DNA from 4 places in the Mesorhizobium sp. WSM4836 genome. Region 2 is predicted to be linked to each of the others. Evidence: predicted binding sites of a transcription regulator. Region 2 holds the regulator's gene; each other region holds the start of a gene.
The links. Region 2 encodes PhoB, which activates phosphate uptake and scavenging genes when phosphate is short. Its sites were predicted from a motif close to TGTCATNNANCTGTCAT; they were not measured.

Region 1 (2,203 bases), on a different contig from region 2:
CGATCGGCGCCGAACGGCTGCTTTACCGGCTTTTCCACGAGCATGGCGTCCGCGTTTTCGGCGGCGTGCCGGTCGCCGACCAGTGCTCATGCTCGAGGGAGAAGATCCGCGGCATCCTCGAAGGCTTTTCCGCCCAGGAGATCAGGGACAGCACCGAGGACGGCAGCATTCACGTCGCCTGCGAATTCTGCTCGAAGCAATATGACTTCGACCCGGCGGAGTTTGCAGCGGCCGGATGACGGCCGTCAATTGACGGTGCGCCGCATTCCCGGCAAGTCGAGCGAGAAGGCGGGGATGGCGACGTCGAACGTCTCGCCCCGTTTGGTGCGCACTGTGTAGTGCCCGACCATGATGCCGGACGGGGTCGAGAGCGGGCATCCGGACGTATACTGATAACTGTCACCGGGGTTGAGTCCGGGTTGCTCGCCGACGACCCCGGGGCCGCGCACTTCCTCGACCTTGCCGGTGCCGTCGGTGATGTGCCAGTAGCGCGACAGAAGCTGCACGAACTCATCCGACTGATTATCGATGGTTACCTGGTAGCCCCAGACATAGCGGTTTTGCGGCGGGTCGGAGTGATCCTCCAGATAGAACGGCCTGACCTGCACTTCGATGTTGCGGGTGACGGCGCTGTACACAAACTGCTCCAAAGCAATGTAGATGGAACTTTCGACGCTCAGCGCAGTTTGATCAACGATGCGCGTCATCTCCTTGCCCGATTCAAGCGCAGGTGCCGAAAAACAATGTCATTTAAGTGACACATGACAATGATGGTGTGCAGGCTTGTGCCGGGCGACTCAGCGTTCTGTCGAATTGTTGAAAACGGCCGTCATGCGGCCGGCATTTCTGGAGTGACCAGATCTCGATGGAACCGACATTCGCAGCCGCCCTCCTTTCCATAGCCCTCCTTCTTTCAAATCTCGCCAGCATCCTGTTAGCTTCGCTGAAGCTGAAGCGACCAGGCAGGATCGAACCGCCCGCGGCCAACGCGCCGCCGGTATCGATCATCATTCCGGCGCGCGGCGTCGAGCCGTTTGCCGAAGAGACGCTGGAGCGCGCCTTCTCACTCGACTGGCCGCGCTACGAACTCATCTTCTGCGTCGCCCATGCCGACGACCCGGTGGTCAAGCCGATCACCGCCGCAATGGTGCGCTTTCCAGCTATTCGCGCCCGCCTTCTGGTCGGTGACGACCGCATCAGCGGCAATCCAAAACTCAACAATTGCGTGAAGGGTTGGGAGGCGGCGCATTATCGCTGGGTCATCCTTGCCGATTCCAACGTGCTTATGCCGAGAGATTATGTCCAGCACCTGATAGCCGCGTGGCGGCACGACACCGGCCTCGTCTGCTCGACGCCGATCGGCTCGCGGCCGGACGGCTTCTGGGGGGAGGTCGAATGCGCCTTTCTCAACACGCTGCAGGCTCGCTGGCAGTATGCTGGAGAGGCGCTCGGCCTCGGCTTCGCCCAAGGCAAGAGCATGTTGTGGAACAAGCCGGTGCTCGATGCCAATGGCGGCATCTGCGCGCTTGCTGCCGAGATCGCCGAGGACGCCGCCGCGACCAAGCTGGTCAACGGGCTCGGACTGCGGGTCAATCTTGTCGCCTCGCCCTTCGAACAGCCGCTCGGCCGGCGCACGCTCGGCGACATCTGGTCGCGGCAGGCGCGCTGGGCGCGGCTGCGCCGCGTCACCTTTGCACTGTTCTTTGCCCCCGAGATTCTAATCGGCGCGGCGCCACCACTGGTGCTTGCGCTGATCGCCGCGGCTGACGCAGGCGTCAGCCTGCCAGCAACCGCCATCGTCGTGCTGGCGGCGGCTTACCTGCCGGAATGCGCCCTGGCTTCGGCCAAGGGATGGCACCTGTCGCTGCGCACAATCCCGGCGATGATGGTTCGCGACTGCATGCTGCCCGCGATATGGGCGCGCGGATGGCTGAGTGGCGCCGTCCACTGGCGCGGCAACGTGATGACTATCCAGACCAAGGCCATCGCGGAGCTGGAAGAGACCCCGTCCGGCGCCTGATCGGCGCGTCCCGCTCGCCTCTGTTCGGCCAGCCCTTATCCGGCAGCTCTCAGCGCTTGCTCGATATCGTCGAGCAGATCGTCGGCATCCTCCAGGCCGACGGAAAGCCTGAGCGTTCCCGGTCCGATGCCGAGCTCGGCACGCGCTTCATCGGTCAAGTTCTTGTGCGTCGTCGTCGCTGGA
Region 2 (2,203 bases):
CAGCGCCGGCTGGATACGCTGACGATGGCGCGCGACGAGCTGATCCGCGAATGCATGGCCATCGTCCGGCGCCGGCTGAAGGATCCAGACCTTGACGTCCGCAGTGTCGCCCGCATTGCCCTGGCTATCCAGGGCATTACCGACTCCCCTGCACGCGCCATGCTGTGGTCGCCGATCACGCCGCAGACCGACATCGCCTTTGCCGACATGCTGGAAGATGAATTCGGCATCCCGGCCACGGTGGAGAACGACTGCAATATGATGGCGGTGGCTTTGCGCTGGCGCGATCCGGATCGCTATCGCGACGACTTCATCGCCATCCTGCTTTCGCACGGCATCGGCATGGGGCTGGTGCTCAAGGGCGACCTGTTCACCGGCACGCATTCCTCGGGCGGCGAGTTTGGCCACATGATCCATCGTCCGGGCGGCGCGCTCTGCCGGTGCGGGCGGCGCGGCTGCATCGAGGCCTATGCCGGCAACTACGCCATCTGGCGCAACGCCAGGCAGATGAGCGAAGACAGCGAACCGGTCGCCGACGTCAGCGACGCCGACATGCGCACGCTGGCGGCCCGGGCGCGCGAGAAGGATGGGCCGGAACGCGAGGCCTACCGCAAGGCCGGCGAAGCGCTGGGTTTCGGTCTCGGCTCGCTGTTCGCGCTGATCGATCCGGCGCCGGTCGCGATGGTCGGCGCCAGTGCCGCCGCTTTCGATCTGATCGAGCCGGCCTTGCGCAAGGCAATCGCCCAGACCGCCGGCGGCCAGCATTCGGCTTCGATCTCCTTCGATACCGAGCCGAACGAATTGCCGCTGATCCGCCAAGGTTGTGCCATGCGGGCGTTAAGCTTTGTCGACCAGGAGATTTTCGCGCCGGGCGCGCAAATGAGGCCCGGCATGAGAAAGAACGTAGCCTGACCCGGCGGGTCAATCTTCCCTGATCGCATAACCTGCACCGCGGATGGTGCGGATGACATCGGGCATGCGGCCGTTGTTGACGGCCTTGCGCAGCCGCCCGACATGCACGTCGACGGTGCGTTCGTCGATATAGATCGTCTCGCCCCAGACATTATCGAGCAACTGGCTACGCGAGAAGACGCGGCCCGGATGCCGCATCATAAATTCGAGTAGCCGGAATTCGGTCGGCCCGAGCCTGATCTCGCTCTTCTTGCGATAGACCCTGTGCGATTCCCGATCGAGCACGATGTCGCCGACCTTCAGCACGCTGGACAACACTTCCGGCTTGGCGCGCCGCAGCAGCGCCTTGACCCTGGCCATGAATTCCGGTGTCGAAAACGGTTTGACCAGATAGTCGTCGGCGCCGGTCGAAAGGCCGCGCACCCGGTCGCTCTCCTCGCCGCGCGCGGTCAGCATGATGATCGGCAGCCGCTCGGTTTCGGGGCGCACCCGCAACCGGCGGCAGAGCTCGATGCCGGAAACCGCTGGTATCATCCAGTCGAGCACCAGAAGATCGGGCACATTCTCCTGCAAACGGATCTCGGCTTCGTCGCCGCGTGTCACCACCTCGACCTGGTAGCCTTCGGATTCGAGGTTGTAGCGGAGCAGCACACCCAACGGCTCCTCGTCCTCCACCACCATTATGCGTGGTGCGATCATCGGTTGGGCACCCCCATCACGTCACCGGTGCGGATATTGTCGTTTCGTCCTGCTTCGGACGATTGACCGGCAATTGCTCGCCTGTCAGCACGTAATACGCATTTTCGGCGATGTTGGTGACATGATCGCCAATCCGCTCCAGATTCTTGGCGCAGAACAGCAGGTGCGTGCAAGCGGTGATGTTGCGGGGATCTTCCATCATGTAGGTCAACAGCTCGCGGAACACGGACGTGTATTTGACGTCGATGCGCTCGTCGGCGGCGCGTAGCTTGGCCAACGCGGCCGCATCGCCTGCGGCATATTCCTCGATGACGCCCTGCACCTGGATGAGCACCAGCTGCGCCATCGCATCGATGGAATGCGACAGGTCGCGCGGCGTGACGCTGAGGCCGACCGCACTCACACGCTTGGCGATATTCTTGGCAAGGTCGCCGATGCGTTCAAGGTCGCCGGCCATGCGGATCGCTCCGATCACATGGCGAAGATCGTGGGCCATCGGCTGGCGTTTGGCGATCAGGGTGATGGCGCGGTCGTCCAGTTCGCGTTGACGCGCATCCATGATGGCGTCGTCGGAAACGACGCGTTGCGCCAG
Region 3 (2,203 bases), on a different contig from region 2:
GAAACGAATTCCCAAAACGGGTTGAAGTCCTGGAATTGCGCCTTGCCCGGATTGTAGTAATGCGCGGCTGTGTAATGCACGTCTGCGGTGAGCCAGACGGTGTTGCTGATACCCACGTTCTTTATATAGCGAAGAAGGTCGGCAATTTCCAGCTCACGCCCCTTGGCCGGGCCATTGTCGCCATTGCTGACCGCCTCGGCCCCTACCTTCTTGGTGCCGTCGTTCCAGACGACGAGGCCGAGCGGCATGTCGGCGGCAATGATTTTCCAGGTTGCGTTCGAATTCGCCAGTTCACGCTTCAACCACTTGATCTGCTGTTCACCGAGGATGCGTGATTGCGGCGTCATCGTCTCCTGCATGTCCGGACCGTTGGGGCCGCGGTAGGAACGCATGTCGAGGAAGAACACGTCGAGCAGCGGACCATAGGCGATCTTGCGGTAGACGCGGCCGGGCTCTGACGGCTCGTAACGGATCGTCGTCATTTCGTGGAACGCACGCGCCGCACGTGCCGCCAGCACATGGATCGATTTTTCAGTGTAGCGATCGTCGGCGGTCAGATCCTTCGAATCCGACCAATTGTTCAGCACCTCATGGTCGTCCCACTGATAGAAGGTGGGGCAGATGGCGTTGAGCCCCAGCACATTCCTGTCCATCAAATTGTACTTCCACTGGCCGCGGTACTCGTCCAGCGTCTCGGCAACCTTGCGCTTTTCGTCGATCAGCAGCGTGTTTTTCCATTTGCCGCCACCGGGCAGGTCGACCTCGTCCTTCATCGCGCCATCGGCATAGACCGTATCGCCCGAATGCAGGAAGAAGTCGGGCGTGTGCTCGGCAATGGTGGCGTACGTCTTCATGCCGGTGTCGTCGATGCCCCAGCCTTGGCCGGCGGTGTCACCCGACCAGGCGAAACGAATGTCGCGCTTCGAGGCAGGTGCCGTGCGGAAGCGGCCGACGATCGGCTCGGAAACGGCGTTGATGTCGGCAAGATCGGCCGCGACCATGCGGTAGAAAATGTCCTGGTCGGACGCGAGATCAGTGAGCAGCCGCTTCACCGTATAGTCGCTGGCCGGCGAGGTATCGAGCGGCGCCAGGCGGACGGCATTGGCGAAGCTTTCCTTCGACGACACTTCGAACATGACGCGCGACGGCCGGTCCGTGCGCGTCCAGACCATGCCGCTGGTCGCGTCGACGTCGCCGGACTGGATGCCATGGGTGAAGGCCGGACGCTGATTGGCGCGCGAGTAATAGGGAAGGGCGAGACCCGAGGCGCCGACCAGGCCGACGGCACTGGCCGATGTGACGAAAGCGCGCCGCGTCATCGAAATCTTGTTCATGGCTGTCTCCTGGATGGCGTTGAAGGTCGCCGCCAAGCTCCAGCTTCAATGTTTCAGGCACATTTCGAAACGATGAAGGTTTGATAACAGTGAACAGGCTGGCGACTCTCCCTCCTTGAGGGAGAGATGTCGCCGAAGGCGACAGAGGGGGTCGTCTCGCATGGAGCGCCGACCTCCTGCGTCTGCGATAAGGGGCCGAGCCCGGTCGGACCGACCCCTCTGATCGCTTTGCGGCCATTTCCCCTCAAGAGGGAAGATTAGCGCTCAGCCGTTGCAGCTCAAGCCGCTTGCGGTTCCGGCTCAAACGCCGGGCGGCTGGTGTTGATCAGCAGCGAGACGCAGGCGGCGGCTATTGCCGTCATGCCGGCGATCAGGAAGGCAAGCTCGTAATTGCCTTGCAGCTCGCGCATGGTGCCGCCGAAAAAGGCCGCCGTCGCGGCGCCGACCTGATGGCCGGCGACAATCCAGCCGAAGACGATCGGCCCGCTGCGGTCGCCGAACGCCTCGTTAGAGAGTCTGAGCGTCGGCGGCACGGTGGCAATCCAGTCGAGTCCGTAAAACACGGCAAAGATGATCAGGCTGGTCGCCGAGAAGCCGGAATAGGGCAAATAGATCAGCGACAGGCCGCGAATACCGTAATAGACGCCGAGCAGCTTGCGCGGGTCGAAACGGTCGGTGAGCCAGCCCGACAGTGTCGTGCCGATAAGATCGAAGATACCCATCATCGACAGCAGGCCTGCGGCCTGCACTTCGCCGATGCCCATGTCGCCGCAAAAGGCGATCAGGTGCGTGCCGACCAAGCCGTTGGTGGTGAAGCCGCAAACAAAGAAGGTGGCGAACAGGTACCAGAACACACGCGTACCGGCGGC
Region 4 (2,203 bases), on a different contig from region 2:
GGGCAAAAACCGCGCCGCCATGCTGCCCAGCGTCAAATATGTCACCGCCGACAGCATGGCGTGGCCGCTTGGAAACGAAAGCGATGCCACGTCGGCGAGATGCGAGACCAGATCGGGACGCGGCCGGTCGATATCGAACTTGAGCAGGCTTGACAGGAGCTGGCCGCCCGCTACCGCGACGAACATGAGAAGCGCAGCGCCTGGCCTGCGGATAAGCAGCAGATAGACGATCATTGCTGCCGTGATCAGCACCAGTACGCTGGCGCTGCCAAGGCTGGTGATGTCGCGCATTGCTCCTTCCAGCCACGGCGGTCCGATCGGATTGTCGGGCTGGCCGGCCTTGCGGAAGGCGAGGAGGATTTCGGTATCAAAGGCATGCGGCGTGGTGGCCCGCGCCAACTCCATCAGCTCCTCGAACCCCCACAGCCCGCCGGCAATGACCAGCCCGGCCAGCAGAACCGGGAACTCCAGCCAGTTGCGCAGCCTGCTTGCAATCTTCTTCATCGGCCCGATCGCAGTTACAGCCTTTGCAGATAGGGCCCGAGGGTGATCAGCGCCACAGCTGCGATGGCAAGCACGATGCCGGTTGCCTGCAAGGCATTGACGCGCTCGCCGAAGAAGACCAACGCCACCACATTCACCGACACCAGCTGGATCACCGCCGACAGGCTGAACGACACCGACATGCCGAATTCACGGATCAGCCTCAGCATGATCAGATTGCCGAGCGAATAGAGCGCCAACGTCAGCACGATCTTGCCGAGGCTCGGCGCCAGCCCCCACTGTTTTGCAGCCATGGCCGCCAGCAGGAAGATCACCGTCGAAATGCAGAGCTGCCCAAGTCCCCAGAAACTCACTTTTTGTTCCTCCCGATGCGGTCGTTGCGCGCCTGCCGCAGCTCTTGTTTCCGAAGCGCTGGTCGCGGTCAAGCGGGCTGACGTTGGATACCAAATCGCAGGTGGTAATTAGCCGGCGTGTCATTAAACTGTGACCTGCCGGCGATACCGGGTTGGACAGGCAACACGCTCCAGCAATATATCAAGCCAGAGGCAGGCCCCATGACTGAACAGCGCTCGACCGAACATCGCTCCCCTGACGCCCATTTCCGCACCAGCCTGCTCGAGGAAAACGACGGGCCAGGAGCCAATCCCACCGACAACCGCACCATGGGTGAAATCATCGCGGCGCGGTTCTCGCGCCGTGGCTTCCTCAAGGGCTCGCTTGCCGTCTCGGCCATAGCCGCCACCGTCAGCCCGCTGGCGCTGATCACCGCCGACAACGCCCGCGCCGCCGAAGGCTCCGCCTTCGCTTTCGACGAGCTCGAGGCCGGCATAGACGACAAGCATCACGTCGCACCTGGCTATGACGCCGATGTACTGCTGCGCTGGGGCGATCCGCTGTTCGCCGATTCGCCCGAATTCGATCCGACAAAACAGTCGGCGGAGGCCCAGGCCAGACAATTCGGCTACAACAACGACTATGTCGGCTATATCCCGATCGGCGGCTCGGCCGAGCACGGCCTGTTGGTGGTCAACCACGAATACACCAATCCGCACCTGATGTTTCCGGGCATTGTGAAAGTCGGCGAGAAGGACGGCAAGAAAGCGCTCGAAGTGGCGCCACTCAGCAAGGCACAGGTCGATGTCGAGATGACGGCGCATGGCGGCACCATCGTCGAGATCCGCAAGGTATCAGGCAAATGGCAGGTCGTTCGCGACGGCAAGCTCAACCGCCGCGTCACCTCCAATACCGAGATTGCGCTCTCCGGCCCCGTCGCCGGCCACGACCGCGTCAAGACCAGCGCCGATCCGACCGGCACGAAGGTCATCGGCACCGTCAACAACTGCGCCGGCGGCGTCACGCCATGGGCCACCTATGTCATGGCCGAGGAGAACATCCACGGCTATTTCTCGGGCGAGCTGCCGCAGGGCCATAAGGAAGCCGCCAATTACAAGCGCCTCGGCATTCCTGAAGGTGCCTATGAATGGGCAGCGCATTACGACCGTTTCGACATCGGCAAGGAGCCGAACGAGCCGAACCGCTTCGGCTGGATCGTCGAGGTCGACGTCCAGGATCCGACTTCGGTGCCGAGGAAGCGCACCGCCATGGGCCGCTTCAAGCACGAGGGTGCCGAATCGATCGTCGCCAAGGATGGCCGTGTCGTCTTCTATCTCGGCGACGACGAGCGCTTCGACTATGTCTA

Region 1: the regulator PhoB is predicted to act here: its motif matches at 745-761, upstream of AC0L2P_RS03985 (ceramide glucosyltransferase).
Region 3: the regulator PhoB is predicted to act here: its motif matches at 1,407-1,423, upstream of AC0L2P_RS19090 (alkaline phosphatase D family protein).
Region 4: the regulator PhoB is predicted to act here: its motif matches at 976-992, upstream of AC0L2P_RS05705 (PhoX family protein).

What each region holds. Positions count from the first base shown of each region.
Region 1 is NZ_JBVVQF010000002.1:374,035-376,237, forward strand. Features, by position in the region: gene AC0L2P_RS03975 (Hsp33 family molecular chaperone) at 1-239, shown strand, start outside; gene apaG (Co2+/Mg2+ efflux protein ApaG) at 246-638, opposite strand; gene AC0L2P_RS03985 (ceramide glucosyltransferase) at 866-2,020, shown strand; gene AC0L2P_RS03990 (O-succinylhomoserine sulfhydrylase) at 2,056-2,203, opposite strand, start outside.
Region 2 is NZ_JBVVQF010000028.1:62,203-64,405, reverse strand. Features, by position in the region: gene AC0L2P_RS27230 (ROK family protein) at 1-912, shown strand, start outside; gene phoB (phosphate regulon transcriptional regulator PhoB) at 922-1,611, opposite strand; gene phoU (phosphate signaling complex protein PhoU) at 1,628-2,203, opposite strand, start outside.
Region 3 is NZ_JBVVQF010000016.1:9,472-11,674, reverse strand. Features, by position in the region: gene AC0L2P_RS19090 (alkaline phosphatase D family protein) at 1-1,334, opposite strand, end outside; gene AC0L2P_RS19085 (MFS transporter) at 1,613-2,203, opposite strand, start outside.
Region 4 is NZ_JBVVQF010000003.1:309,390-311,592, reverse strand. Features, by position in the region: gene AC0L2P_RS05715 (phosphatase PAP2 family protein) at 1-504, opposite strand, end outside; gene AC0L2P_RS05710 (hypothetical protein) at 519-857, opposite strand; gene AC0L2P_RS05705 (PhoX family protein) at 1,059-2,203, shown strand, end outside.